Regions from separate parts of the Aminobacter sp. Piv2-1 genome, predicted to be linked through region 1. Evidence: predicted binding sites of a transcription regulator. Region 1 holds the regulator's gene; each other region holds the start of a gene.
The links. The regulator LexA, encoded in region 1, represses DNA repair genes until DNA is damaged. The targets are predictions, from matches to a motif close to TGTTCNNNNTGTGTTCNG.
Positions count from the first base shown of each region.

Region 2: a site for LexA is predicted at 2,646-2,663, ahead of dinB (DNA polymerase IV). Genes of this name have one in related genera too.
Region 3: a site for LexA is predicted at 5,147-5,164, ahead of AmiPiv_RS02435 (sel1 repeat family protein). Genes of this name have one in related genera too.

Region 1 covers NZ_JARKMU010000016.1:43,369-53,384, forward strand. The annotation lists gene lpxB (lipid-A-disaccharide synthase) at 1-971, shown strand, start outside; gene gltA (citrate synthase) at 1,018-2,307, opposite strand; gene gltX (glutamate--tRNA ligase) at 2,489-3,910, opposite strand; gene AmiPiv_RS23400 (ComEC/Rec2 family competence protein) at 4,200-6,527, shown strand; gene lexA (transcriptional repressor LexA) at 6,805-7,521, opposite strand; gene AmiPiv_RS23410 (molybdopterin molybdotransferase MoeA) at 7,627-8,832, opposite strand; gene moaC (cyclic pyranopterin monophosphate synthase MoaC) at 8,833-9,312, opposite strand; gene trpC (indole-3-glycerol phosphate synthase TrpC) at 9,314-10,016, opposite strand, start outside.
Region 2 covers NZ_JARKMU010000011.1:22,733-32,748, reverse strand. The annotation lists gene AmiPiv_RS19315 (ABC-F family ATP-binding cassette domain-containing protein) at 1-1,392, opposite strand, end outside; gene AmiPiv_RS19310 (threo-3-hydroxy-L-aspartate ammonia-lyase) at 1,570-2,544, opposite strand; gene dinB (DNA polymerase IV) at 2,689-3,936, shown strand; gene tgt (tRNA guanosine(34) transglycosylase Tgt) at 3,940-5,076, opposite strand; gene queA (tRNA preQ1(34) S-adenosylmethionine ribosyltransferase-isomerase QueA) at 5,073-6,149, opposite strand; gene AmiPiv_RS19290 (DMT family transporter) at 6,149-6,598, opposite strand; gene AmiPiv_RS19285 (peptidylprolyl isomerase) at 6,602-7,117, opposite strand; gene AmiPiv_RS19280 (peptidylprolyl isomerase) at 7,172-7,759, opposite strand; gene coaD (pantetheine-phosphate adenylyltransferase) at 7,777-8,277, opposite strand; gene AmiPiv_RS19270 (hypothetical protein) at 8,485-8,637, shown strand; gene gyrA (DNA gyrase subunit A) at 8,747-10,016, opposite strand, start outside.
Region 3 covers NZ_JARKMU010000001.1:506,974-516,989, forward strand. The annotation lists gene AmiPiv_RS02400 (DUF922 domain-containing protein) at 1-443, shown strand, start outside; gene AmiPiv_RS02405 (endonuclease/exonuclease/phosphatase family protein) at 440-1,480, opposite strand; gene AmiPiv_RS02410 (AMP nucleosidase) at 1,533-3,032, opposite strand; gene AmiPiv_RS02415 (hypothetical protein) at 3,093-3,287, opposite strand; gene AmiPiv_RS02420 (hypothetical protein) at 3,331-3,501, opposite strand; gene AmiPiv_RS02425 (glutathione S-transferase family protein) at 3,677-4,399, shown strand; gene AmiPiv_RS02430 (DUF2147 domain-containing protein) at 4,508-4,852, opposite strand; gene AmiPiv_RS02435 (sel1 repeat family protein) at 5,288-5,554, shown strand; gene AmiPiv_RS02440 (ABC transporter substrate-binding protein) at 5,913-7,034, shown strand; gene AmiPiv_RS02445 (peroxiredoxin) at 7,236-7,898, shown strand; gene AmiPiv_RS02450 (YitT family protein) at 7,962-8,576, opposite strand; gene AmiPiv_RS02455 (acetyl/propionyl/methylcrotonyl-CoA carboxylase subunit alpha) at 8,660-10,016, opposite strand, start outside.

The sequences.
Region 1 (10,016 bases):
CGGCGATCTTGCGCGACCTGCCGCGCCTGATCCGGCGGATCGGCGAGACCGCGCGCTTCGTCGCGGCCGAGAAGCCGGACTGCCTGATCACGATCGACAGCCCCGATTTCTCCCTCCGCGTTGCCAGGAAGGTGCGCGCGCTCGCCCCAGAGATCCCGATCGTCCACTATGTCTGCCCGAGCGTCTGGGCGTGGCGACCCGGTCGCGCCAAGGCCATGCAGCCGCATGTCGACGAGGTGCTCTGCATCCTGCCGTTCGAGCCGAAGGAACTTGCCAGGCTGGACGGGCCACCCGGTACCTATGTGGGGCACAGGCTGACCAGCGATCCCGGCGTGCTGATCGCGGCGGCCATGCAGGAGCGCGGCAGCGGTCCCTCGGAGGAAGGCGGCGAGAAGACCCTATTGCTGCTGCCGGGCTCGCGCCGCAGCGAGGTCCGCGCGCTGCTCGGCCCGTTCGGGGAAACGGTTTCCATCCTCAAGGCGCGCGGGCATCGCCTGCGCCTCTTGCTGCCCACGGTCCCGCATGTCGCCGACATCGTCACGGCGACCACGAGCCAGTGGCCCGACAAGCCGGAAATCATCCTCGACGCGCAGAAGAAGTGGCAGGCTTTCGGCGAGGCCGATGCGGCCCTGATAGCGTCGGGCACGGTGTCGCTCGAACTGGCGCTCGCCGGCGTGCCGATGATGTCGTGCTACAAGCTCGATGCGGTGATGCGCATGGTGCAGCGCCTGATCACGGTCTGGAGCGCCTCGCTGCCCAACCTCGTCGCCGACCGGCCGGTGGTCATCGAAGCCTACAACGAATTTGTGCGGCCGCAGTGGATGGCCCGGCATCTCGAGGGGCTGCTGGTCGACAGTGCACTGCGGCAGTGGCAGAAGGACGGCTTTGCCGAAATCAGGCGCCGCTTCGCGACCGAGCGGCCCTCCGGCGAGTTGGCCGCCCAGGTCGTCCTGAAACATATCCGCAAATGAAAACGCCCGCCGGAAGGCGGGCGTTTCACATTGAGGTCGTACCGGCTCAGCGCTTGGCGATCGGCACGTAGTCGCGCTCGGGCGCGCCGGTGTAGAGCTGGCGCGGGCGGCCGATCTTCTGGCGCGGATCCTCGATCATCTCCTTCCACTGGGCGATCCAGCCGACCGTGCGGGCGAGTGCGAACAGCACGGTGAACATGGTGGTGGGGAAGCCCAGCGCCTTCAGCGTGATGCCCGAGTAGAAGTCGATGTTCGGGTAGAGCTTCTTCTCGATGAAGTACTCGTCGGTCAGCGCGATGCGCTCGAGTTCCATCGCCACGTCGAGCATCGGATCGTCCTTGATGCCGAGTTCGCCGAGCACCTCGTGCGTGGTCTTCTGCATGATCTTGGCGCGTGGATCGTAGTGCTTGTAGACGCGGTGGCCGAAGCCCATGAGGCGGAACGGGTCGTTCTTGTCCTTGGCGCGGTCGATGAATTCCGGGATGCGGTCGACCGAGCCGATCTCGGAGAGCATGTTGAGCGCGGCTTCGTTGGCGCCGCCGTGAGCCGGACCCCAGAGGCAGGCGATGCCGGCCGCGATGCAGGCGAACGGATTGGCGCCCGACGAACCGGCGAGGCGCACGGTCGAGGTCGAGGCATTCTGCTCGTGGTCGGCGTGCAGGATGAAGATGCGGTCCATGGCACGCGCCAGCACCGGATTGACCTTGTACTCCTCGCACGGCACGGCAAAGCACATGTGCAGGAAGTTGGCGGCGAAGTTCAGCTCGTTCTTCGGGTAAATGAAGGGCTGGCCGATGTGGTACTTGTAGGCCATCGCCGCGATCGTCGGCATCTTGGCGATCAGGCGGATCGAGGCCACCATCCGCTGGTGCGGATCGGAGATGTCCGTCGAGTCGTGGTAGAAGGCCGACAGCGCGCCGACCACGCCGCACATCACCGCCATCGGATGGGCGTCGCGGCGGAAGCCGGTAAAGAAGCGCGACATCTGCTCATGCACCATGGTGTGGCGCGTGACGCGATAGTCGAAGTCGTCCTTCTGGGCCTTGGTCGGCAGTTCGCCGTAGAGCAGCAGGTAGCAGACCTCGAGGAAGTCGCCGTGCTCGGCGAGCTGGTCGATCGGGTAGCCGCGGTGCAGCAGCACGCCGGCGTCGCCGTCGATGAAGGTGATCTGCGACTCGCAGCTTGCCGTCGAGGTGAAGCCCGGGTCGTAGGTGAACGCGCCGGTGGTGGAGTAGAGCGAGGCGATGTCGATGACATCCGGCCCGACCGTCCCGCCTCGGACCTTGAACTCGTGGGTCTGGCCGCGGAACTCCAGTTTGGCGGTTGAATCTGTCATCGCATACTCCTTAGTGCTGAGTTGCCGCTGGGCGGCGCAATCTTCTTAACAAGCAACCCGATAGGTCCGGAACGCTCGGTCTCGCCCTCCAGCTTTCCCGCTGCTGTCAAATTAGCCTGTTGCCGCAATGTTGCACCGCAAAAGCCTCATTACAATGCAAAATTAGGAAAGCACTGCTGACCTAATCGATTTGATCAGAAATGCGGGCCAGACTTTCGTCGCGCCCCAGAACGGCGAGTACATCGAACACGCCGGGGGAGGTGCTCTTGCCGGTCAGGGCGGCGCGCAACGGCTGGGCGACCCCGCCCAATTTCACATTTTCGCGACCGGCGAACTCGCGGATTGCAGCCTCGGCGGAGGCCGCGTTCCAGTCTGCGCCTGCCACCGTCGAAAGGGCTGCATGCGCACCCTTGAGGATGTCCTTGGCCGGACCAGCCAGCAGACCGGCTGCCTTCTCGTCGACGGCCAGCGGGCGCAGGGCGAACAGGAAAGCAGCACCGTCTGCCAGCTCGACCAGCGTCTTGGCGCGCTCCTTCAGGCCGGGCATGGCGGCGAGCAGTTGCGCCTTGGTGCGGTCGTTGAGGCCCTCGGCAACGATTGCGCCATTGGGCAGGTAGGGCAGGGTGGCGATGAAGATGTCGAGCAGCCTGGCGTCGTCCATCTGGCGCATGTGGATGCCGTTCAGCGCCTCGAGCTTGGCGAAGTCGAAGCGCGCGGCGCCCTTGTTGACGTCCTCGATCTCGAACCAGCCGATCATGTCGGCGATGCTCATCACCTCGTCGTCGCCATGGCTCCAGCCGAGGCGGGCGAGATAGTTGAGCAGGGCTTCCGGCAGGTAACCCATGGCCCGGTAGGCGTCGACGCCGAGGGCGCCGTGGCGCTTCGACAGCTTGGCGCCATCGGCGCCGTGGATCAGCGGTATGTGCGACATCACGGGCACGTCCCAGCCCATGGCATCGTAGATCACCGTCTGGCGCGCGGCATTGGTCAAATGGTCGTCGCCGCGGATGATGTGGGTGACGCCCATGTCATGGTCGTCGACGACCACGGCGTGCATGTAGGTCGGCACGCCGTCCGAACGCAGGATGATGAAATCGTCGAGGTCCTTGTTGGGGAAGCGCACGTCGCCCTGCACGCGGTCGCGCACCAGCGTCTCACCCTCGGTCGGTGCCTTGATGCGGATGACCGGCTTCACGCCGGCCGGTGCCTCGGACGGGTCGCGGTCGCGCCAGCGGCCGTCATAGCGCGGCGGGCGGCCCTCGGCGCGCGCCTTCTCGCGCATCTCGTCGAGTTCGGCCGGCGAGGCGTAGCAATAATAGGCCTTGCCCATGCGGACGAGCTCCTCGGCCACCTCGCGATGGCGCGGGGCGCGCTCGAACTGCGAGATCGGCTCGCCCTCCCAGGTGAGTCCCAGCCAGGTCAGGCCCTCGAGGATCGCCGCGGTCGCCGCGTCGGTCGAGCGCTCGCGATCGGTGTCTTCGATACGCAGCAGCATCTTGCCGTCGGTATGGCGGGCATAGAGCCAGTTGAAAAGTGCGGTGCGGGCCCCGCCGATATGCAGGTAGCCGGTGGGCGAGGGGGCGAAGCGGGTGACGACGGGCATGGCGAATTCCAAGGCAGGCATGGCGTCGCCCGGCCGGAGACCGGCGGCGCATGGCGTTTCGGTGGCGTTGATGTAGCATAGAAGGTCAGGGGCGCAAGGGGCATGCCCGATGGGCGACCATGTGCGGGAGGGGCGAGCCGGCGAAAGACCGGTCGCGGAGACGGCCGAGCGCGTCCTGCTCGCCGGCGGCGAGGCGTTGCCCCCGCTTACCTGGGCGCGTCGGCGCGACCCTCAGCCATTGTCCGCAGGTACAAATCACGCGCCGCGGCCGGGCAATCGGCGGTCGTGGATGCAGACTCCCATGGCCGTCGTCCATGGACGCTTCACGGTCCGGACACTGGCAGCGGCAATCGAGACCGAACTCGACCGCGGCGTGGCGTTCCTGCTCGTCCCGGTGTTCCTGGCGGTTGGGGTGCTGGCCTATTTCAGCCTCGCCGAGGAGCCGGCCTTGCTGCCGATCGCGTCGGCAGCCCTGGTCATGGCAGTGCTGGCGTTGGCCGCGCGCACCAGGAGATGGCTTCACTACGGGCTGGCCGCTCTGGCCTTCTGCCTGCTCGGCATGGCGGCGGCAAAGCTCGAAACCGCCCGCCTGGGCACGAAAATGCTCGGCGCCGAGATATCGACGCAGTTGCAGGGCCGCGTGGTGGAGATCGACCGGCTCGACAAGGGGCGCGTCCGCCTGACCATCGACGTCATTGCCACCGCGCGGCCAACGCTGCGCTATGCGCCGGATCGCGTGCGCCTGACGGCGCGCCGGGCGCCGGCAGGTCTCGCGGCGGGATCCCTGGTCAGCGGCTATGCGCGGCTGATGCCGCCCTCCGGTCCGATTCGGCCCGGCAGCTACGACTTCTCCTTCGAAAGCTACTTCGACGGGATCGGCGCCAGCGGCTTCTTCATGAAGGGGCCGGAACTGGTCGCGGACGCGCAACCTGTTGCGCTCGCCCTTGGGATCGAGGCCTGGCTCGGAAACCTTCGCGACCGCATTGCCCTGCGCATCCGCGACCGGATCGGCGGCGTGGAGGGCGAAATCGCCGCGGCACTCATGGTCGGCGTGCGTGGCGGCATTCCGGAGGAGGTCAACGAAGCGCTGCGGCGGACGGGCCTCTATCACATCATCTCCATTTCGGGCCTGCACATGGCCATGGTCGCCGGAACCGTCATGCTGGGCCTGCGGTTCGGTTTTGCGGCCTTTCCGGCCTTCGCATCCCGGCATCCGGTGAAGAAATACGCCGCCCTCGCTGCCCTGGTCTCCACCGGCGGCTATCTTTCCATTTCCGGTGCCGAAGTTGCGGCGCAGCGCAGCTTCATCATGCTCGCCGTCATGTTGACGGCCGTGCTGTTCGACCGCGCCGCCCTGACCATGCGCAACCTCGCGATCTCGGCCATCATCGTCATTCTCGCATCTCCCCACGAGGTGGTCGGTCCGAGCTTCCAGATGTCGTTCGCGGCAACCGCGGCACTGGTCGGCGCTTATGGCTGGTGGTCGGACAGGCCGACCGACCAGGCGCAACCGGCGATCCAGCGTTCGCTCGCGGCAAAGACGTGGCGCAGGCTCTGGGCCCTGGCAGTCGGGCTTCTGGCAACCTCGCTGATCGCCGGGCTGGCGACGAGTGTGTTCGGGGCGTGGCATTTCCAGCGCATCTCGCCGCTCAGCCTCTTCGCCAACCTGGCGGTGATGCCCATCGTCTCGGTGCTGGTGATGCCTTTTGCGGTTGCCGCCGGCGTGCTGATGCCGCTTGGCCTGGATGGGCTGTTCCTCGACACGATGGGGCGGGGTCTGGGCGCGATGATCGCCCTGGCGCAATGGTTCTCCGAGCGGTCGCCGGTCGACGCCGTCCGCCTGATTTCCGCCCGGTCGGTGATCCTCGTGACGGTTGCGCTCTGCGTCGCCTCCATGGCGACCACCCGGCTGAGGTTAGCCGCCCTGCCGTTCGCCGCGAGTGGATTGCTGCTGCTCGGCGAGGCAAGGACGCCAGACATATTGATCTCCGAAGACGGCCGGCTGGTCGGCGTGCCGACAGCGGACGGCAGGCTGGCGGTCAACCGCGCACGTCCGAGCGACTTCATCACCGACAGCTGGAAGAGGGCGGTTGTGGCGGAGGACCTGGTCGGCCCGGTTGGCGCGGGCGGCAAGGCGGCCCCGACCGCGAAGGCCTCCGCCGCGCGGCCAGATGCCGCGCTGCCGCCAGAGTCGGCCATGTCCCTGCAAGGAGAAGAAAAACCGGACCGCCGGCGGGCCTTTATCTGCGACGGCGGCCTTTGCACCATCGAGCACCCGTCAGGCGCCGTGATCGCCTATGCCGGCAACGCGGCAACGGCGAAACCTGCATGCGTCGTGGCGAGCCTGATCGTGATCGACGACGCGACGGCGCGGGACCCGTGCGCGAATTCGGCGACGACCGTGGTCACCAAGCGCGACCTGGCGCGTTTCGGCAGCGTGGCCGCGTTCTTGCCTGAAAAAGGGGAGGCGGCGGTCCGTCAAATCGAAATCCAGAGGGCGATAGCCGAGCCGTACCGGCCATGGCATGCGCAGCGGGCGTTCTCCCGCGAGGCGCGGGGCCTGCCGCCCTTCCGCCGGGACCGTGCAAAGCCGCCAGTGGAGAAGGCTGCGCCATAGAGCGTTTTGCAGCCAGACAGAAGCGCCCGGCATCGCATGAATGCGGTCGAGAAAGGCAGCCAGGCGCAGAATGCGCATTCTTCGGAATGCCCGCCGAGCTAGCCCGGACGCGCTGCACCCTGACCGGATGCTCTGCCCCCTGAGAGGCGATCGCTCCTAACCAGCGCTGGGCGAGTTGAGGGCGTTTCCGCCTTCCCTCGCATCGCGAAAGCGCTCTATCTCCTCGCTTTCACGCAATCCCGGGCGGAAAATCGCTTCGCGCTTTTCCTGAATTGCCCTAGTAGCGCCGGATCAGCCCGACCAGCTTGCCCTGTACCTTGACCCGGTCGGGGCCGAAGATGCGGGTTTCATAGGCGGGATTGGCGGCCTCGAGCGCGATCGATGCGCCCTTGCGGCGGAAGCGCTTGAGCGTCGCCTCCTCGTCGTCCACCAGGGCGACGACGATCTCGCCCGGATTGGCGCTATTGGCATTGCGGATGATGACAGTGTCGCCGTCGAAGATGCCGGCCTCGATCATCGAATCGCCCTTGACCTCGAGCGCATAGTGCTCGCCGCCCGAAATCATGTCCGGCGGCACCGAGATCGAATGCGTCCTGTGCTGGATGGCGTCGATCGGCACGCCGGCGGCGATGCGTCCCATCACCGGGATGGCGACCGCCGCACCTGCGTCGTCGTCATTGCCGGCCGAGAGCGCGCGCGACGGCTCGGGCTTGCGCCCAAGGCTGCCTTCGATGACACTCGGCGAGAACTTCCTGGCGGCGTTGAGGCCCGGAGCGATCGAGTCTGGCAGACGGATGACTTCCAGCGCGCGTGCCCTGTTGGGCAGACGCCGGATGAAGCCGCGCTCCTCGAGCGCGGTGATCAGGCGATGGATGCCCGACTTGGAAGCGAGGTCCAGCGCCTCCTTCATCTCGTCGAAGGACGGGGGGATGCCCGCCTCCTTCAGCCGCTCATGGATGAACAGCAGAAGCTCGTGTTGTTTGCGCGTCAGCATCGCTGCCCCCAAGGGAATCGAAAGAAAAACAAACCCGGAACAAACACTATATGTTCCAGTTGTGTTCCGCAACCGATTAAATTTTGGTGAAGGTGCCGAGGGCGGTCAGCGCAGCATGAGCACCCGGCAGCCAGTGCCAGATTCGGCAGCTGGTGCGAAGGGCTCGCGGATGATGACGCAATTGGCTTCGGCCAGGGTTCGCAGCATCGACGAGTCCTGGACCCCGAAGGGCATGGCGACCAGGCCGGCGTCGGTCTCGCTCACCATGCCGCGCACATAGTCCTGGCGCAGGTCGTTTGCCTTCATGGGCGCACCGAGCACGGCCTCGCGGATGTCGGGTGCGTAGACCCGTCCGGCAAGCTTTGCCAGGAGCGGCTTCAGGAAGAGGTGCGAGCAGATGAGGCTCGCCACCGGATTGCCGGGAAGGCCGACGCAGCGAGTCTCGCCGAGCCGTCCGAACATCAGCGGCTTGCCCGGGCGCATGGCGATCTTCCAGAAGTCGAGCTTCATGCCGAGGTCGGTCAGCACGCCGTGCACCAGGTCGTGGTCGCCGACCGAGGCGCCGCCGAGGGTGACGATCACGTCGGCTGCGGCGTCGAGCGCCTCCCGGACGAGTGCGGAGATCGATTCGGTCTTGTCGGGCGCTATGCCGAGATCGAGGACGCGGGCGCCGACCGAGCGGGCAATGGCCGCCACGCCGTAGGCATTGGAAGAGATGATCTGGTCGGGGCCGGGCGTGCTTCCCGGCGGCAGCAATTCGTCGCCGGTGGCGATGATCGCGACCAGCGGCGCGCGTTGCACGTCGAGCGTCGGATGGTTGGCGGCGGCCGCGAGCGACAGCGCTGCCGGGTCGATCAGGCGCCCGGCATCGAGGATGAGATCGCCTTCGTTGAAGTCGAGGCCCTTGGTACGGATGTTGCGGCCGGGCGCGGTCGGCTCGAACACCTCGACCTCGCCGTTGCCGAGATCGCGCACGTTTTCCTGGATGACCACCGTGTCCGCTCCGGCCGGCACAGGCGCGCCGGTGAAGATGCGCACGGCCTGGCCGCGCGCGATCTTTCCGGCGAACTGCCGCCCGGCAGCCGCCTCGCCGATCAGCGCAAGCCGGGCGGGCAGGTCGGCGATGTCCTGCGCGATCACCGCATAGCCGTCCATCGCCGAGGCATCGAAGGGCGGCTGGGTGCGCAGGGCGTGGAGCGGCGCGCCAAGGACACGTCCGAAAGCTTCGTCGAGGCCGACGCGTTCCGTGCCCGCCGTGGCCGCGCCTTCGAGCAGCCGTTCAAGCGCGTCGGCGACCGGCAGCAGCGCCATCTAGTCGACAGCCCTGTAGTCGCCCGACTTGCCGCCGGTCTTCTCGACCAGGCGGATGCCGGAGATCACCATGCCGCGGTCGGCGGCCTTGGCCATGTCGTAGATGGTCAGGCAGGCGACGGAGGCAGCGGTCAGCGCCTCCATCTCGACGCCGGTCTTGCCGGTGACGCGCGCCAGCGCGGTCACCCTGAGGCCGGGCAGCGATTCGTCCGGCTCGATCTCGACCGACACCTTGGTCAAGAGGATCGGATGGCAGAGGGGTACCAGCTCGTGCGTGCGCTTGGCGGCCATGATGCCGGCGATGCGCGCCGTGCCCAGAACGTCGCCCTTCTTGGCGTTGCCGGACAGGATCAGCGCCAGCGTCTCGGGGCGCATCGTCACGGTGCCCTCGGCGATCGCGGTGCGGGTCGTCTCGGCCTTGTCGCCGACGTCGACCATGTTGGCCTCGCCGGTGGCGCCGATGTGGGTGAGGGCGGCCATGTCAGGCGCTCGCCGCGACCGGGCTGCCTTCGAGCAGCGCCCGCGTGGCCGCGGCCACGTCGGCCTGGCGCATCAGGCTCTCGCCGACGAGGAAGCTGCCGATGCCCGATTTTTCAAGCCTCAGGCAATCCTGGTGGGTGAAGATACCGCTCTCGCCGACGAGCAGGCGGTCCGCCGGGACCATCGGCGCCAGGCGCTCGGACGTCTCCAGGCTCACCTCGAAGCTGCGCAGGTTGCGGTTGTTGATGCCGAGCAGGCGCGAGGCGAGCTTCATGGCCCGCTCCGTCTCGGCTTCGTCGTGGACCTCGATCAGCGCGTCCATGCCGAGCTCGAAGGCCGTGTCCTCGAGCCGCCTGGCGTCGTCGTCCGTCAGGCTCGCCATGATGATGAGGATGGCGTCCGCACCCCAGGCGCGGGCTTCATGCACCTGGTAGGGCTCGAACATGAAGTCCTTGCGCAAGGCGGGCAGGGTGCACGCGTCGCGGGCGGCGGTCAGGAACTCCGGCGCGCCCTGGAACGACGGCGTGTCCGTCAGCACCGAAAGGCAGGCCGCCCCGCCTTCGGCATAGGCGCGGGCGAGCGCCGGCGGATCGAAATCGGCGCGGATCAGGCCTTTCGACGGGCTCGCCTTCTTGATCTCGGCGATCAGCCCGAAGCGGCCTTGGCTGCGCTGTGCTTCGAGCGCTGCGAGGAACCCCCTGGGC
Region 2 (10,016 bases), on a different contig from region 1:
GGCGAGCCCGGCGCGCAGCAGTTGTCCGCCACTGAGGCTGCCCACGATCTGCAGCGCCGCATCGGCACGGAACATGAACCGCGCCAGCGCCGCGCGGCAAGCATTCTCGTCGGCCTCGGGGTTGGTGCGGCGGAAGTTGTCCCGGATGGAACTTGACGGATCAAGCAGGCCGACGTGCTGGTCGAGCATGGCATAACCGGTCAGAATGGAGACGCTGCCTGTCCACGGTTCCAGAGCGCCCGCGATCGCCTTGAGCAAGGTGGACTTGCCGGTTCCGTTGCCGCCACCTACTGCGACACGCTCCGGGCCGGTCAGACCGAGCGAAAAATCCGAGATCACCGGCCTTCCAGGTTCGTAGCCGGCAGTCAGGCCGTCGATCCGCAGCACCGCCTTGGTGGATGGCAATCCGGTCGACGGCAGCACCACTGACAGCGGCTGCAGCACCTCGATCCTTTCGCGCGCCGCGGCCGCGTCGGCTTCGGCCTGCACGCGCTGGCGTTCGGCCAGCCTGACATTCTCGCCCGACGAGTTCTCGGCGCGGTTCTTAAGGCCGTTCATCAAGATACGTGGCATATCGCCCTTGGCGGCCTTCCGCTTGCCCGCGCCGTCCCTGCGCGCCTTGCGTTCGGCCGTCGTCTGGGCGGCTCGGGCGACTTCCGAAACGCGCCGTTCGGCATCGAGCAAGTCGTGCCGGGCAGATGCCAGCTCGATTGCCTTGCGCTCGCGATAGTGGCTCCAGCTACCGCCATAGCGCGTAGCGCCCAGCGAGGTCAGTTCAACGATGGCATCCATGGTGTCGAGCAGTTCGCGGTCGTGGCTGACGACGATGGCCCCTGCCCGCCAACTGGCGAGAACATCGATCACCGCGTCGCGTCCCTCGCGGTCGAGGTTGTTGGTCGGCTCGTCGAGCAGGATGAAGTCGGGTTCGCCGAAGATCAGCGCCGCGAGCCCGGCGCGCGTGCGCTGGCCGCCCGAAAGCGCCGACAGCTCGGTGCCGGGCCCAGCGCTCAAGCCGACGCGGGCAAGTGCTGCCTCGATCCGCGTCTCCAGTGTCCAGTCGGCGTCGGCATATTCGTCGACCTCGGCCAGCCCGGCCTCGGCGCGGCGCAGCAGGTCGAGCCCGTCGGACGCGCCGAACAGGTCGGCGACGGTCTCGCCGGGCGACACCTGCGCCGACTGGCGCAACAGGCCGATCGTACCGCTGACGGAGAGCTTGCCCGCCTGTGGCTGCAAGGGACCGGCGATCAGATGCAGCAGCGTCGACTTACCGACGCCGTTGCGTCCGACAAGCCCGGTGCGGCCGGTCTCGAAATTCAGCGAAAGATCGGAAAGAAGCGTCCGGCCGTCAGGCGTGGACCAGGCAATATTCGACAGAGAGATTGATGCAGGCATGGAATTCCCCAATGGCAAAGCGGTTCGGCGTTGCTGTCGGGTAGAAATCCATTGATGCACACATCCTGTTGAAATTGCTGATGGCGGCTAGATAGTCGGACTACCGGTGAATTTCAAGCCGCTGCGATCAACGTGTCCGGCGAGCATCGAACTCGCACCGACCAGCGGCCCCTGCCATCAGGCTTCCGCGAAGAACGCACTCAACGCCTTGAGATCGACATTCCCACCGCTGAGCACGATACCAACGCGTTTTCCCGCGCAGTCGATAACACCCCTGAGTGCTGCAGCCGCGCCCAGGCAGCCCGTCGGCTCGACGATCACCTTCATGCGCTCGGCAAAGAAACGCATCGTCTGCACCAGCTGCGCATCGCTGACGGTGACGATGTCGTCGACCTTGGCCTGCAGGATCGGGAAATTGCGGTCGCCGACGAAGGTGGTCAACGCGCCGTCGGCGATCGACTTGGGCGGCGCGATGCGCACCACCTCGCCCTTGTGCAACGACTGCTGGCCATCGTTTCCGGCCTCCGGCTCGACGCCGATCACGCGGCAGCCCGGCGCCAACGCCTTGGCGCTGAGCGCACAGCCGGCCAGCAACCCGCCGCCCCCGAGCGGCGTTATCAGCACGTCGAGCTGACCAACCTCCTCGATCAGCTCCAGCGCCGCCGTGCCCTGCCCAGCGATGATGTCGGCATGGTCGAATGGCGGTATCATCGTCATGCCGCGTTCTTCCGAAATGCCGCGCGCGATCGCCTCGCGGTCGTCCTTGTAACGATCGAAGAACACCACTTCCGCGCCATAGCCCCGCGTCGCCATAACCTTTATCTCCGGCGCGTCCTTTGGCATCACGATGACCGACGGCGCGCCGAGCAGCGTTGCGGCATAGGCGAGCGCCTGCGCATGGTTGCCGGAGGAATAGGCCACAACCCCTTTGCGCCGCGCTTCGGCATCGAGCGCTGAGACGGCATTGTAGGCACCCCGGAACTTGAAGGCGCCGGCCCGCTGCAGGTTCTCGGCCTTGAAGAACAGCGTGCCGCCAGAGAGCCCGTCGGCGGTGCGCGAGGTCAGCACCGGTGTGCGATGCGCGACGCCAAATATGCGCGATGCCGCCACCTTGACGTCTTCGAATGTCGGAATGCGCGGCGAAACGGTCATGAAACCCTCCTTGGTCGGCCGCACTCTAGTCGAGGCTGCTCGCGTCAAGAAGCCCTGACGACCGCCCACCGCTTGCACCAGTGCTTGACTTCTTGCTTGTATGTTCCCTTTATGTTCTTATCCAACTCTCGACAGAACACCACGATGGAAAGCGCAGCCACCATCCTGCATGCCGACCTCGACGCCTTCTACGCGTCGGTCGAGCAGCTGCTCGACCCGACCCTCAAGGGCAAGCCCATCGCCGTCGGCGGCGGGGTGGTGCTCGCCGCCTCCTACGAGGCCAAGGCCTTCGGCGTCCGCGGCGGCATGCCGGGCCGGCAGGCCCGCGAGCTCTGCCCCCAGCTCATCTTCGTCGGCGGCAATTTCAGGGAATACCAGCGGCTCGGCGACGCGGCGATCGCGGTGCTCGGCGACTTCACCCCATTGGTCGAACGCATCTCCATCGACGAGGCGTTCGCCGATGTCGCCGGCTGCACCCATCTCTTCGGTGAGCCGGAGGAGATCGCCCGTCAGATCAGGCACAGGGTGCGCAGCGAACTCGGCCTGCCGATCTCGGTCGGCGTCGCCCGTACCAAGCATCTCGCCAAGATCGCCTCGCAGGTGGCCAAGCCCGACGGGCTGGTCGTCGTCGATCCCGGCACCGAACTCGCCTTCCTGCACGAATTGCCCGTCGGACTGATGTGGGGCGTCGGCCCGGCCACGGAAACACGGCTCGCCGACGCCGGCATCACCACCATCGGTCAGTTGGCCAATGCCAACCGTCATGCGCTCGAACGTCTGCTCGGCCCGGCCGCCGGCGAAAAACTGTCGGCGCTCGCCTGGAACCGCGATCCGCGCCGCCTCCGGCCGCATCGCCGCGCCCATTCCGCGGGCGCGCAGTCGGCCCTGGGCATGAAACCGGCCCAACCTGACGTCTTCGTCCCGGCGCTGCGCCATCTCGCCGACCGCGTCGCCTCGCGCCTCCGCGCGAAATCCCGTCCGGGGCGCACGGTAACCGCGCGGGTGCGCTTCGTCGACCTGCGTTCGGTGACGCGGTCGATCACGCTCGACGCGCCGGTTTCCGCCACCGCGATGATCTCCGAGATCGCCGAGGAGTTGGTGCGCGGCGTGCTTGCCCAATACCCGAACGAGCGCACCATCTCGCTGCTGGCGATCTCGGTCTCGCATCTCGAGGAACATTCAGGCCTGCAGCTCGAACTGCCGCTGGGCCTCGCCGACGAGCGCCACCGACCGGGCACGAAAAAAGGCCAGGCGCGCTGGGGCGCCGACCGCGCAATGGACGCCATCCGCGAACGTTTCGGCTGGGAGGCCGTCGGCTATGCCTCCGTCGCGCTCGGGCGCGCAGGCTCAGTGCCCGATGCCTTCCGCGAACTGGCCGAAAAGGAGCTGTGAGCCTCAGCCCTGATGGAGCGGAATGTCGCCCTGCGCCCAGCCTTCGCTGATCTCGGCCGTCCGGTCGGCGAAGCGTCCCGCCTCGATCGCGGCGCGGATCTCGCTCATCAGGTGCTGGTAGTAGGACAGGTTGTTCCAGGTCAGCAGCATCGCGCCCAGCGCCTCGCCCGACCGCACCAGATGGTGCAGATAGGCGCGGCTGTAGTCGCGCGCCGCCGGGCAATCGCTCTCTTCGTCCAGCGGCCGCGGGTCGTCGGCATGGCGGGCGTTGCGCAGGTTCACCTTGCCGCGCCTCGTATAGGCAAGACCGTGGCGGCCGGCGCGCGTCGGCATCACGCAGTCGAACATGTCGATGCCGCGCGCCACCGACTTGATGATGTCGTCGGGCGTGCCCACGCCCATCAGGTAGCGCGGTTTTTCGTGGGGCAGCTCCGGGCAGGTGATGTCGAGCATGTCGAGCATCACTTCCTGCGGTTCGCCGACGGCGAGGCCGCCGACCGCATAGCCCTTGAGGTCGAGCGCCTTCAGCGCCTGCGCCGAGCGCACCCGCATGTCGGGGATGTCGCCGCCCTGCACGATGCCGAACATCGCCTTGCCCGGCTGGTCGCCGAAGGCCTTCTTGCAACGCTCGGCCCAGCGCAGCGACAGCTCCATGGCGCGCTGGATCTCCTTGGGCGTCGACGGCAGCGCCGTGCATTCGTCGAGCTGCATCTGGATGTCGGAATCGAGCAGGCCCTGGATCTCGATCGAACGCTCCGGCGACATCTCGTAGGGCGCACCGTCGATATGGGAGCGGAAGGTCACGCCCTTCTCGCTGATCTTGCGCAGCTTCGACAGCGACATCACCTGGAAGCCGCCGGAATCGGTCAGGATCGGGTGCGGCCAGCGGGCGAATTCATGCAGGCCGCCGAGCTTGGCCACCCGCTCGGCGCCGGGGCGCAGCATCAGGTGATAGGTGTTGCCCAGGATGATGTCGGCGCCGACGCCGCGCACCTGGTCCATGTACATCGCCTTCACCGTGCCGCCGGTGCCGACAGGCATGAAGGCCGGAGTGCGGATCGTGCCGCGCGGCATGGTGATCTCGCCGCGCCGCGCCTTGCCGTCGGTCGCGAGCAGCTTGAAGGTGAACTCTGAACTCATCGGTCGTCCCTGAACAGCAGGCTGGCGTCGCCGTAGGAATAGAAGCGGTAGCCGCTCGAAATGGCGTGCGCATAGACCTCGCGCATGCGCTCGAGCCCCGCGAAGGCCGAAACCAGCATGAACAGCGTCGAGCGCGGCAGATGGAAATTGGTCATCAACGCGTCGACGAACCTGAAGCGGTAGCCGGGCGTGATGAAGATGTCAGTAGGCCCGGACCACGCCGCCAGCGTGCCATCGGCGCGCGCCGCACTTTCCATCAGCCGCAGCGAGGTCGTGCCCACGGCAACCACCTTGTTGCCGCGCGCCCGCGCGGCATTCAGCGCGGCTGCGGTCTCCGCCGACACGTGGCCGATCTCGGCGTGCATCTTGTGGTCGGCGGTGTCGTCCGCCTTCACCGGCAGGAAGGTGCCGGCGCCGACATGCAGCGTCACGAACTGCCTTTCCACCCCGCGCGCCTCGAGCGCTGCAAACAGCTCCGGCGTGAAATGCAGGCCTGCCGTAGGGGCCGCGACCGCGCCCTCCTCCCGCGCATAGACGGTCTGGTAGTCCTTGCGGTCGCGCTCGTCGTCGCCGCGTTTAGAGGCGATGTAGGGCGGGAGCGGAATGTGGCCAACGGCGTGCAGCGCCTCGTCCAGCGCCGGACCGGACAGGTCGAAGACCAGCAACGCCTCGCCACCCTCGCCTTTCTCCACCACGGTCGCGTCGAGCTGGCCCAGCATGCAGGCCTCGGCGTCGTGGCCGAACTGGATACGGTCGCCGACGGCCACACGCTTGCCGGGCCGCATGAAGGCGAGCCAGCGATCGGGCGCGGTGCGCATGTGCAGGGTCGCCTCGACATGGGCGACAGCCTCGCCGCGCACGCGAACCCCCTTCAGCTGCGCCGGAATGACGCGTGTATCGTTCAGCACCAGGACGTCGCCCGGTTCGAGCAGCGACGGCAGGTCGCGCACCGAAAGGTCGGCCAAAGCTTCGCCCGGCTGCACGAACAAAAGCCGCGCCGTGTCGCGCGGTTCGGCGGGCCTGAGCGCGATCCGCTCTTCCGGCAGCTCGAAATCGAAAAGGTCTACACGCATCAGTAGATACGGATCATCAGCGCGCCGGCGAGCAGCAGCATGGCGCCGACGATGCGGCCCGTGGAGAGCTCGCGCACGGCGACGCCGAAAACTCCGGCCTTGTCCACCAGCATGCCGGCGAGAAGCTGGCCCGCGACCAGGAAGGCCATCAGGGCGGCTGCGCCGATGCGAGGGGTCAGAAGCACGGTCGAGGTGACATAGACGGCGCCCAGTGCGCCGCCGGCCACGAACAGCCAAGGTGCGGGCGCCTTCCAGTCGATGACCAGACCCTGCGAACGCGTGGTGAAATAGGTGACCAGCCCGAGTACGATCGCACCCGAGAGGAAGGAAATCGCAGCTGCCGCGACAGGCACACCGAGCCCGCGCGCCAGCTGCGCATTTATGGGAGCCTGAATGGCGACGAAGGCGCCCGCCAGAACGCCGAGAAGCGACCAGAGAGCGCCTGCCACCTGTTACTCCTTGACGTCCGCGGCGACCTTCATCGACACGATCTTGTCGGGGTCGACCACCGGCTCGCCGCGCTTGATCTTGTCGACGTTGTCCATGCCCTCGATGACCTGGCCCCACACCGTGTACTGGCGGTTGAGGAAGCCCGCGTCCTCGAAGCAGATGAAGAACTGCGAGTTGGCGGAGTTCGGGTTCTGGGCGCGGGCCATCGAGCAGGTGCCGCGGGCGTGGTTCATGTTGGAGAACTCGGCCTTCAGGTCCGGCTTGTCCGAACCGCCCATGCCGGCACGGCTGGGGTTGAAGTCCTTGCCGCCCGACTTGCCGAACTTGACGTCGCCGGTCTGGGCCATGAAGCCGTCGATGACGCGGTGGAAGACGACGCCGTCATAGGCGCCTTCGCGAGCCAGTTCCTTGATGCGGGCGACGTGGCCGGGGGCCAGGTCGGGGAGCAATTCGATGACCACCTTGCCCTTGGTGGTTTCCATGATCAGCGCGTTCTCGCGATCCTTGATCTCGGCCATGACTGAATTCCTTCTCTGTTACAGATTACTTGCCGTCCGCAGCGATGCGGACCTTTACTTGCCGTCCGCAGCGATGCGGACCTTGATCATGCGGTCGGGGTCGGTGACGACGCCGTTCTCGGCTGCATCGCCCTTCTTGATCTTGTCGACCAGTTCCATGCCGCTCTCGACGTCACCGACGATGGTGTACTGGCCGTCGAGCGAGGAAGCGGTGTCGAACATGATGAAGAACTGCGAATTGGCCGAATTCGGATCCTGGGCACGCGCCATGCCGACGACGCCGCGCTTGAAGTTCTCCTTGGAGAACTCGGCCGGCAGGTCGGGCAGCTTCGAACCGCCGGTGCCGGCGCGCGCGGCGCTGTAGCCGTCCTTCATGTCGCCGAATTCGACGTCGCCGGTCTGGGCCATGAAGCCTTCGATGACGCGATGGAAGGCGACGTTGTCATATTCGCCGTCGCGCACCAGCTTCTTGATCTGTTCGACATGCTTGGGCGCGAGGTCGGGACGGAGTTCTACCGTCACATCGCCGTCCTTGAGCGTGATGACCATGGTGTTCTCGGGATCGGCGGCAAAGGCCGAAGCCGAACCGGCGAAGAGGCCGGCAAGGACGACGAAAGACGAGGCAAGCTTCCTGAGCTGCATTGATCGGTACTCCAGGATTATTTCGCGAATTTGGCGTTGAGGGCCTTGGCAACCGCCGCAGGCACAAACGGGCGGATGTCGCCGCCCATCGAGGCAATCTGGCGGACAAGTGTGGCGGTAATCGTGCGGACGGATGGGCTCGCCGGCAGGAAAACCGTCTGCAGTTCCGGCGCCATGGTCTCGTTCATGCCGGCCATCTGCATCTCGTAGTCGAGGTCGGTGCCGTCGCGCAGGCCGCGGATCATGATCGAGGCGCCCTCTCGGCGGGCGGCGTCGATGACCAGCCCGTCGAAGGCAACGACCTTGATGCGACCGCCATCCTTGCCGAACTCCGACTTGGCCGCATCCTCGATCAGCGCCACGCGCTCCTCGAAGGAGAACAGCGGCTTCTTGCCGGGATGAATCCCGATGGCCGCGTAGACGACGTCGGCGACCGCCAGCGACGCCTTGAGCACGTCGAGATGGCCGTTGGTGAGGGGGTCGAAGGACCCGGCGTAGATGGCGATGCGATCGGTCATGCGCCTGCTTCTAGAACATCGGCGGTCAAGGTGGAAGCGGGCACCAGCCCGAACTTGGCCATCCGGCGCTTCCCGCATGGTTTACAAGATGAACGCAGGATGAATGGAAGTCTCAGGTTTCGTTCAAGGGGATGTGAATAAACCATCTCTATAGTCGATGAAACCAAACAGCGCGTCGCCCGTTATTTCAGGCAGGAGAACAGCGCCATGATGATCTACATGCTCGCCGCGGCCATGACACTGGCCATGCTCATCGCCACCGCCTTCGCCCTCCACCAGGAGGCGCACCGGATGCGAACCAAGGTTCAGACCGCTCGTGTCCGGCTTCCGGGGTGGCGCGATCCGCGGCTACCGCGCTGATCCGCCCAGACCACTGCTTCTCTGCCCCTCCAGGCAAAAGCGGCGCTCACGCGCCGCTTTTTCTTTAACCCGACGGCGTAAGCCGCTGATACGTCAGCGGCCTTGCGGTTCAGCCTTCCTCGCTCACCGGAGCTTCGTCGCCCGGCGCCTCGTCGGCATCATCCTCGCCCTGCGGCTCGGAAATGCGCTCGACCGAAACCACCTTCTCGCCTTCGGCGGTGTTGAAGATGGTCACGCCCTTGGTGGCGCGGCTGGCGAAACGGATGCCGTCGACCGGCACGCGGATGACCTGTCCGCCGTCGGAAACCAGCATGATCTGGTCGTCGTTGCCGACCGGGAACGTCGCCACCAGCTTGCCGATCTCGGCCGTCTTTGACACGTCGGTGGCGCGGATGCCCTTGCCGCCGCGATTGGTCAGGCGGAAATCGTAGGACGACGAGCGCTTGCCGTAGCCATAGTCGGTGACCGTCAGCACGAACTGTTCGTGCTGGGTCAGGAACTGGTAGCGCTCTTCGGAGATGTCGGCTTCCTCGCCGACCTCCTCGTTGGTCAGCGCGATGTCCTCGTCTTCGCCGGCGGCAGCACCAGCGGCGAGCCGCCGCTCGGCAACCGAGCGCTTGAGGTAGGCCGCACGCTCGGCCGGGCTCGCCTCGACATGCTCGATGATCGCCATCGAGATGACGCGGTCGCCATCGGCCATGCTGATGCCGCGCACGCCGACCGAGTTGCGGCTCTGGAACACGCGCACGTCGTCGACGCGGAAGCGTATGCACTGGCCGGAATCGGCGGTCAGAAGCACGTCGTCATTGTCGGTGCAGGTCTCGACGCCGAGGATCTCGTCGCCTTCCTCCTCCAGCTTCATGGCGATCTTGCCGTTGCGATTGACCTGGACGAAGTCGCTGAGCTTGTTGCGGCGCACGGTGCCGCGCGTGGTGGCGAACATCACGTCGAGTTCGCCCCAGCTCGTCTCGTCCTCGGGCAACGGCATGATGGTGGTGATGCGCTCGCCCTGCTGGAGCGGCAGCATGTTGATCAGCGCCTTGCCGCGCGACTGCGGATTGCCGATCGGCAGCCGCCAGACCTTTTCCTTGTAGACGATGCCGCGCGACGAGAAGAACAGCACCGGCGTGTGCGTGTTGGCCACGAACAGGCGGGTGACGAAATCCTCGTCCTTGGTCGACATGCCCGAGCGGCCCTTGCCGCCGCGGCGCTGCGCCCGGTAGAGCGACAGCGGCACGCGCTTGATGTAGCCGGAATGGCTGACGGTCACGACCATGTCCTCGCGCGGGATCAAGTCTTCGTCTTCCATGTCCGAGCCGGCGTCGGTGATCTCGGTGCGACGAGGAACGCCGAACTCGTCGCGCACGGCGGTCAGCTCT
Region 3 (10,016 bases), on a different contig from region 1:
ACGGCTTTTTGACGCGTGCCATCGCGCAGACCAAATACACCGTCACCTGGTCTTTCGACGTCGGCGAGCGCGGCGGCATGTGCCGCCTGCGCCGTGCCGACGCCAGGCTGTCGACAACCTTCATCTATCCCGAGGCGTCCGAACCGCTGCCGACGGCTGTCGAAAGTCGCTGGCGTACTTTCCTCGCCGGTGCCCGCCGGCATGAGGAGACCCATGCCCGGCTCGCCCGCGAGATGGTCGACGCGGCCGAGCGCGCGGTGCGCGGCCTGTCGCTGCCCGTGGACCGGGGCTGCATCGCCACGCGGCGCGAGATCAAGGCCCGCGTCGACCGGGTCATTGCCGGCTACGAGGCGCGCCAGCTCGCATTCGATGCGCGCGAGCATGCCGAAGGCGGCCGGGTCGACCGCCTGATCGAGGCGCTGGCGCGCGGGGACCGACGCTAGCTTCTCGGCGTGGCGACAACGTCTGCCGACACGGTCGTGCTCTCGCTGTCCTCGGGCTGGGTCGCGGTGTCGCGGAAGGAAAACTCCACCAGCAGCGGCCGGTGGTCCGAGCCGGCATACTCGCCCATCGTGACGGAATGCACCATGACATCGCCCTTGGCCATCACGTGGTCGATGGTGAGGCCGGCGAAGCGCAGGAACTCGGGTAGCGCCAGTTCCAGCCATGTCCGGCCGGCGGCCGGCACCAGCGTGAGGTCGCCTGCCTTGGCGACGCGCGCCGCCGCCGCACTCCAGGGTGTGGCGTTGAAGTCGCCGCCGAGCACCGCATTCCGGTCGAGCGCGGCGAGCGGGCCCTCGAGCCTGTCGATCTGCTGGGACTGTTCGAACGGCCAGGGCCAGCCGAGGTGCAGTGCTGCCACGTCTGCCGTGCGCCCGCCGAAGTCGACCTTGGCGACCGCAAGCGCCCCGCCGTCGAAGCATTGCGGCTCGGACCCTTCCGCGAAGGGCCGGCGCGACAGGATCGCCACGCCGAACACGCCGTTCGGATGGCTGCAGAACTTGCTGTACGGGTAGCGGGCGGAGAGCGGCCGGAGCTTCGCCTCCCACATGTCCGACACCTCCTCCAGCGTGACGACGTCGGGCTGCATGCGGCCCGCCAGCGACAGGACGCGTTCGGGCGTGGCGTTGTCGTAGCGCAGGTTCATCTGCAGCAGGCGATACACCGGCCGGCCTTCCGCCCGCGGCTCGAACGAGGCCTGCACCGGACCGATGAAGGGCGGGGTCAGCATCGACGAGGTGGACACAAGTGCTGCCGTGCCGAAGGCGAGGGCTGCCGCAGCCGTCCAGCGGAACGACGTCAGCAGTAGCGGCAGCGCGGCGAGCATCATCAGCACCGCGAGATGGGCGCGGAAATGCGCGAAGGAATCGAGCGCCGGATGCCAGGCGCCGAAGAACCCGGCGACCAGCGGCAGCGAAAGCAGCATCATCGCCGCGAAACAGGCGGTCTTGCCGAGCTTGCGAAAGGCCATTGTCGTCATGCCAGCTTCATGTCGCCGGAATTGCGGCCCATTGATGGTGCGGCGCGGCGCCCTACTGGAACGCCGTCTCCGAGAAACTGCGCAGCTTGCGGGAGTGCAGCCGCTCGATCGGCATTTCGGCGAGCTTTTCCATGGCACGGATGCCGATCGTCAGGTGCTGGGCCACTTGCCGCTTGTAGAATTCGGTCGCCATGCCGGGCAGCTTCAGTTCGCCGTGCAGCGGCTTGTCCGAGACGCACAGCAGCGTGCCGTAGGGCACGCGGAAGCGGAAGCCGTTGGCGGCGATGGTGGCCGACTCCATGTCGAGCGCGATCGCGCGCGACTGCGACAGCCGCTGCACCGGGCCGCGCTGGTCGCGCAGTTCCCAGTTGCGGTTGTCGATGGTCGCCACGGTGCCGGTGCGCATGATCCGCTTGAGGTCGTAGCCGGTGAGCCCGGTCACCTCTGCCACCGCCTCCTGCAGCGCCACCTGCACCTCGGCCAGCGGCGGGATCGGCACCCACACCGGCAGGTCGTCGTCGAGCACGTGGTCCTCGCGCACATAGGCATGCGCCAGCACGTAGTCGCCTAGCGCCTGGGTGTTGCGCAGGCCGGCGCAGTGGCCGAGCATCAGCCAGGCATGCGGCCTCAGCACCGCGATGTGGTCGGTGATCGTCTTGGCGTTGGACGGGCCGACGCCGATATTGACCATGGTGATGCCGCCATGGCCGGGCTTCTTGAGGTGGTAGGCCGGCATCTGCGGCAGGCGCGCCGGCGGCGTGCCGGCGGAAGGTTCCGTGGCGCCGGCCTTGGTCACCACGCCGCCCGGTTCGACAAACTCGGAATATCCGCCGCCGCCCTTGGCCATCAAGCCGCGGGCGAGAACCACGAACTCATCGATGTAGAACTGGTAGTTGGTGAACAGCACGAAATTCTGGAAGTGGTTCGGCGTGGTCGCCGTGTAGTGCGCCAGCCGGTGCAGCGAATAGTCGATGCGCTGGGCGGTGAACGGCGCCAGCGGCCGCGCCTCGCCGGGCATGACCTCGAAGGTGCCGTTGGCGATGTGGTCGTCGGTGCCGTCGAGATCCGGCACGTCGAACAGGTCGCGGATCGGGCGCTGGATGCGGTCGGCCGCGGCGCCGTCGACATGGGTGCCCTCGATGAAGGCGAAGTGCAGCGGAATCGGCGTCGACGATTCCGACACCGTGACCGCTACGCCGTGGTTGCGCATGATCAGCTTGAGCTGCTCGGTCAGGTAGCTCTCGAACAGGTCGGGCCGGGTGATCGTCGTGGTGAAGTTGCCGGGCGTCGGCATGTGGCCGTAGGCCTGGCGGGAATCGACCTGGGAGTAGGACGAGGTGATGACGCCGACTTCCGGATAGCAGGCGCGGAAGCGCCTGGCCGGCGTGCCGTGCGCGAGCGAGGCGAAGGCTTCGCGCAAGAACGCGGTGTTGCGGTCATAGAGGCGCTTCAGCGCCACGACAGCCTTCGCGGCGTCGGTGAAGCTCTGCCGGGGAAATGGCTCCGGCGTCAGGATGGATTCGATGGGTTCAGGATAGATTCGCTTTTCCATGACCCATTATAGAGATCAATCGTGACGGTTGGGAGGGGGCTGCCGCAGCGTCTCCCAAGGTCAGCCGCGCTGCAGGCTGACCAGCAGCACGAAACCCACGCCGCCCTTGCGCGCCGCCGGCGCCTCGATCGTCGAGCCGTTGTCGGCGCGCAGCTGCGGCACGGCCAGCACCGGGGCGGCAAGCACCAGCAGGATCAGCACGGCACGCGGCAGGAGCCGGGCGAACTTTGCGATCTGGAGGGCGGTGCGGGTCATCTTCGTGTTCTTTTCGGTTGGAACTGGTTGATCTCTTCGTTTGTTAGTGTCGCAAGGGCGGCTTGCAGTTCATGCCTTCCTCGAAAACGCAGGGCACCACCTGGCCAATGCCCCACGACCGTGCCGGGCGGCTGGTCTCCGCGACCAGCGTGGCAAACAGGATGCCGAACAGTGCCGAGAGCAGGCAGACGATGGTGAACCGGCGAGCGAGCATTTGGTGTATCCCCCTTGGATGACGGGCAATATGCGGCGCGGCGGCTGAACGGGCTCTGAGACCCCCGTTCATCTTCGGTTCAAATTTATTGACGGCGAACGACAGGCTGGCGGGGTTGTGTTTGCGCTTCCCACGCATATCTCCAGCTCATCGCTGACCAACGGAGACCGTGGAGATGACCACGCAGACCCTGCCGATCGACCTTTACTATTGGCCGACGCCCAACGGCTGGAAGATATCCATCATGCTCGAGGAGCTCGGCGTCCCGTACACGGTCAAATATGTCGACATCGGCAAGGGCGAGCAGTTCGAGCCGTCATTCCTGGAGATCGCGCCAAACAACCGCATGCCGGCCATCGTCGACCCGGAAGGTCCGGGGGCAGACGGCAAGTGGGGCCGCGAGCCGATCTCGATCTTCGAGTCCGGCGCCATCCTGCAATATCTCGGGCGCAAGTTCGGCAGGTTCTATCCTGCCGGCGAGCGTGGCCGCGCCGAAGTCGACCAGTGGCTGTTCTGGCAGGTCGGCGGCCTCGGCCCGATGGCCGGCCAGGCCCATCACTTCCGCCAGTATGCGCCGGAGAAGATCGCCTACGGCATCGACCGCTACACCAACGAGGTCAACCGCCTCTACGGCGTGATGGACAAGCGCCTCGCCGACCGCGAATTCCTCGCCGGCGACTACTCCATCGCCGACATCGCCTCGCTCGGCTGGGTCAAGCCCTACAGGAACCAGGGCCAGGACCTCGAGGAGTTCCCCCGCCTCAAGCGCTGGTTCGAAACCCTGCTCGCCCGCCCGGCGGTCATCCGCGGCCTGGCCGTCGGCGAGGACCATCGCAGCAATCTCGCCGACGACAAGGAAGCGCAGAAGATCCTGTTCGGCCAGCGGGCGAGGGTTTGACGGAAGCGAGTAGGGACTAGTGAGTAGTGAGCGGGGGATCCGCGTCGGCTTCGGCGCGGGCCTCTTCACTACTCCCTGCTCACCATTCGCTATTCCCTACTCGGTCTCTTACAGCTTCTTCCAGTTCTGGCTCTTGCAGATCAGGCCGCCGAGCACGCAGCCGCTCATCTTGAGGTTCGAGCCGGCCAGCGTGGCCTTGCCGGAGTAGGTCTTGTCGTTGGCCGGATCGGTGATCTTGCCCGAATAGGCATTGTCGCCGTCGGCCTTGAACGTGCCGATCTTCTTGCCGGCATGCTTGCCGTCCTTGAGGGTGATGCAGAAGCTGCCGCCGCAGGTCTCGATCGCCGCGGTCGAGCCGGCTTCGGTCTTCCAGTTGCCTTCGATCGGATCGGCCATCGCCGCACCCGCCAGCATCATGGTGGCCGCGACGGCCAGGCTCATCTTGCCAAACATTGAAGTCCTCCCGGTTGGTGTCTTGCTCACAGGCTCCCCCGCCTGAGGTTTACGCAAACGTAAGCGTAAATCAGCCGCGCCGAAAACGGAAGCGGTGCCGCCGGGTAAGGCCGAAGCAATTTTTGGCACTTCCATCGGCGTATTTCGTCTCCGGCAGGGCGCCCTCGGCCAGCGCAAAGCTGTGGCGTGGTTATCAAAGACTTTCACGGCGGGACGCGAATTTTCAGCGCATTTTTCTCAAATCCCAGCCGCCGCAAGGCTTCCTATCCTTAATGAATTCCGAGGTTTACCCTTTGTTTGAGGTTTGTTTTCCTCGGGTTAAGCAAGCCATTTTACGGCGGATTCAAGGTTCGCCGGCATCCTCGGAAGCATCGAAAGAGCGGCTCCGGACGACACCGGTTGGCCCGCTCCGGGAGACGGACAGGGGACAAGAAAATGGCACGTTTCGAGATCTTTGAAGCTGGCTTCGGTGCGATGGGCAGCACCGCTCAGGCCGACATCCTTGTGGAACTGGGCATGATGTATTCGACCGGCCGCGACTGCGACGTCGACGTCGTCGCCGCCCACAAGTGGTTCAACATCGCCGCCATCAAGGGATCGGCCCGTGCCGCCGAGCTTCGTTCGGAACTGTCGATGGCGATGTCCAAGACCGACATTGCACGGGCCCTGCGCGAAGCGCGCGAATGGATGACGGCGCACTGAGAAAGATCTTCGGGGGAAGGTCGGGGCTGCCGCGGGCGGCGGTCCCCAACAACAAGAGCGCGACGGCTTGAAGGACGGGCGAGGCGCGCCGAACTGACAGGGCAGGCAAGGCTGCGACGGGGACGAAGATGCCCCGCGGAGCGTTCCGTGACAAAGCCGCGACCGGCCGAAACAAGGCCGGCGCGGCTTTCTCGCTTTCAGGGCCCGGCACACGCACGGATTGCTAGGCGAAAGCAGCACAGGCACAATGGCTCCTCGCCCATGCGCCAAGACAACGTCGGGCGCGGGTGGAAAGCATGCGCCAATTGCAAGCGAGACGCGAAATGGCATCTCGTGCAGGCTCGAGGGAGGAGACAAGATGCATCTGAAACGTACCATCGGGGCGGCGCTCGTCGGCTTGTCGCTCAGCGCCGGCGCGGCGTTCGCGCAGGAGATCACCTTTGCCGTAGTCGGGCCGATGACCGGGCAGCTCGCCAACATCGGCGACCAGTTCCGCCAGGGTGCAGAGGCGGCGGTGAAGGCCATCAACGAGAAGGGCGGCGTCATGGGCCGCCAGATCAAGCTTTCCGTCGAGGACGACGTCTGCGATCCCAAGCAGGCGGTCTCGGTCGCCAACCGCATCGTCGCCAACGGCATCAACTTCATCGACGGCCATGCCTGCTCGGGCTCGAGCATACCGGCCTCCGCCGTCTATGCCGAAAGCGGCGCGCTGATGATGTCTCCGGCCTCGTCCAACCCGGTGCTGACCGACGATGCCGCCGCCAAGGGCTGGCCGACCATCATGCGGCTCTACACCCGCGACGACGCCCAGGGCGCCTTCATCGGCCCGTGGATCGCCAAGAAATATGCCGGCAAGAACGTCGTCGTCCTGCACGACAAGAGCGCCTACGGCCAAGGCGTGGCCGACGCGGTGCGCTCGACCATGGGCGCCGCCGGCCTCAAGGAGATCCTCTACGAAGGCATCAATGCCGGCGAGAAGGACTATTCGGCGCTGGTCACCAAGCTCAAGGAGCTCAAGGCCGACGTCGTCTATTTCGGCGGCTATCATCCCGAGGCCGGCCTCATCCTGCGCCAGTCGGCCGAGCAGAACTTCAAGTTCCAGCTGATCATGCCCGACAGCATCGCCTCGCCGGAATTCTGGCAGATCGCCGGTCCCGCCGGCGAGGGCACGATGTTCGTCTTCCCGTCCGACCCGCAGTCCAAGCCGGAGGCCAAGGAAGCGGTCGAGAAGATCAAGGCTGGCGGCTTCGTGCCGGAAGGCTTCACGCTGTTTTCCTATGCCGTCATCCAGGCCTTCGCCCAGGGCATCGAGCGTGCCGGCTCCGACGATCCGGCCAAGGTCGCAGCGGCCCTCAAGAACGGCGAGCCCATCGACACCGTGGTTGGCAAGGTGACCTTCGACGAGAAGGGCGATCTCAAGAACGCCAGCTACGACATCAACCAGTGGAGCAACGGCAAATACGCGCCGATCCCGCAATAGGCCGCGGCAGGCAGCCCCGATCGATGGCCGGGCACCGTCCCGGCCATTGTCATTTTGTCGCTGGGTCGGAGCGCGGCCGCGGTGTTTTCTTTTGAATTGCGTTGGCGCACAATGCCGCCATTCACGACCTGGCACACCGTTTCAGCGACGGCACGGGCGTGGTTTTTCGAAGCGTCGAGTTTGGATTGGAGGAAGCCGACAATGAGTCTTCGTATCAATGATTCCGCTCCGGATTTTAGAGCCGACACCACGGAAGGCCCGATCGCCTTCCACGACTGGATCGGCGACGGCTATGCGATCCTGTTCTCTCACCCCAAGGATTTCACGCCGGTCTGCACCACCGAACTCGGCTACATGGCCGGGCTCAAGGCTGATTTCGCCAAGCGCAACGCCAAGATGATCGGCATCTCCGTCGACCCGGTCGAGAGCCACCACAAGTGGAAGGCCGACATCGAGAAGCTGTCGGGCAACAAGGTCGAATATCCGATGATCGGCGACCCGACGCTTGCCGTCGCCAAGCTCTTCGACATGCTGCCGGCCGGTGCCGGCGAGACGTCCGAAGGCAGGACGCCGGCCGACAACGCCACCGTGCGCTCGGTCTTCATCATCGGTCCCGACAAGAAGATCAAGCTGATGCTGACCTATCCGATGTCGACCGGCCGCAACTTCGACGAGATCCTGCGGGCGCTCGATTCGATCCAGCTGACGGCCAAGCATCAGGTTGCCACGCCGGTGCAGTGGAAGCAGGGCGAGGACGTCATCGTCATGGCTGCCGTGTCCGACGAGGACGCCATCAAGCGCTTCGGCGAGTTCGAGCGCGTGCTGCCCTATCTGCGCAAGACCAAGCAGCCGACCCTGAACTGACCGCCCTCCCGGGCCGCTTCGGCAAGAGCCGCGCCATCGAGCGCGGCTCTTTCGTTTTGAGGCTCAGCTCATGCCGACATAGCGGCCGGGGCGATGGTTGATGGCGATGATGAGGTTGAGCACGGCTGCCCCAGCCACCGAAAGCGCCACCTTGTCGAGATCGAGATAGAACAGCGACACGACCAGGATCGAGAGGTCGACCGCGAGCTGGAAATAGCCGGCGCGGATGCCGTGATTGTCCTGCAGGTAGAGCGCCAGGATGTTGAAGCCGCCGAGGCCGGCGCGGTGCCGGAACAAGACCAGCAGCCCCATGCCCATCAGCCCGCCGCCGGCGACTGCCGCATAGAGCGGGTCGAGGCTTTCGATGCCGATCCACTGCGGCGTCAGCCGCGACAGCACCGAAATCAGCGCCACGGCGGCGAAGGTGCGCAGGGTGAACGGCCAGCCCATCCGCTTCACTGCGAGATAGTAGAAGGGCAGGTTGATGACGAAGAACACCGCGCCGAAGCCGTAGCCCGTCACATATTGGATCAGTAGTGCCAGCCCCGCCGAACTGCCGGTGATCAGCCCCGCATGGGTGTAGAGCACCAGCCCCAGCGCCACCAGCATGGTGCCGGTGAGCAGCGCGAGCACGTCTTCGTACTGCCTGTGCGGTACGGCTTCGTTGTTGATGTCCATGTAGGTATCCGGCAGCGAGGTAGGGGAATAGGGCAGTAGGGCATAAGTTCCGGTTTTCCTACTCCCCTACTGCCTTACTCCCTTCACCCCTGTCCCTCCTCGAAGCGCACCAGCACGGTTCCGTCCGTCACCTGGGAGCCTTCGGCTGCGATCTCGTGGATCACGCCGTCATGGGTGGCGGCGATGGTGTGCTCCATCTTCATCGCTTCCAGCACCAGCAGCGGCTGGCCCTTGGTCACTGCATCGCCCTTGCTGGCGCGCACCAGCTTGACCAGGCCCGGCATCGGCGCGCGCATGCTCGAACCGCTCTCGCCGATCTCGGCCGCCCGCGCAAACGGGTCGCTGAGCGCGAAGTCGAAGGACTGGCCGTTCTCGAACACCGTGGCGTGGCCGGGCCACAGGGCGACTGTCGAACCACCATCGGAGACGGTTTGCGGCGACAGCACGAAGGCGTCGGCGCCGTCCGGCCGCACTTCGAAGCGCCCGTCGGCGCGCGCCGTCACATGCGCGGCGATTGTCGTTCCGGCGTAGGCGAGGGCGACGCGCCGCGCCATCGGGTTGAAATGGGCGTAGCCCGCGAGATTCGACCACGGATCGGTGGAGCCGTCGGGTCCGTTTGCACCCGTCGCCGCCAGCGCCACAAGCGCCACCGCGCGGCTGGTCGGTGCCACCGTGGTGATGGTCAATGCCTCCTGCTTGCGCCCGATGAGGCCGGTGTCGACGTCGCCCGCGGCAAAGTCGGGGTCTCGCGCCAGCGCGGCCAGGAAGGCGGCGTTGGTGGTCGAGCCCGCCACTTCGGTGCGCGAGACGGCATCGGCCAGCGCGTCGAGCGCGGTGGTGCGGTCGGGGCCGTGCGCCACGATCTTGGCGATCATCGGGTCGTAGTAGGGCGAGACCGCATCGCCCTCGCGCACGCCGGTCTCGACACGCAGTGCGGTCCCCGGCGCCGTCTCGGCGGGAAAGCGCAGGTGGTGCAGCGTACCGATTGCCGGCAGGAAGCCCTTGGCCGGGTCCTCGGCATAGAGTCGCGCCTCGAAGGCGTGGCCGGCGAGACTGATCTCCTCCTGCGCCATCGGCAGTTCTTCGCCGGAAGCAACGCGCAGTTGCCACTCGACGAGGTCGACGCCGGTCACCATCTCGGTCACCGGATGCTCGACCTGCAGGCGGGTATTCATCTCCATGAACCAGAACCGGTCGGGCTTCAGCCCGTCCGAGGCATCGACGATGAACTCGATGGTGCCCGCGCCCGAATATTTGATCGCCTTGGCCGCCTTCACCGCCGCGTCGGTCATCGCCGCGCGCAATTCCGCCGTCATGCCGGGGGCAGGGGCCTCCTCGATCACCTTCTGGTGTCGCCGCTGCGCCGAGCAGTCGCGTTCGAACAGGTGCACGGCGTTGCCGAAATTGTCGCCGAACACCTGCACCTCGATGTGGCGCGGC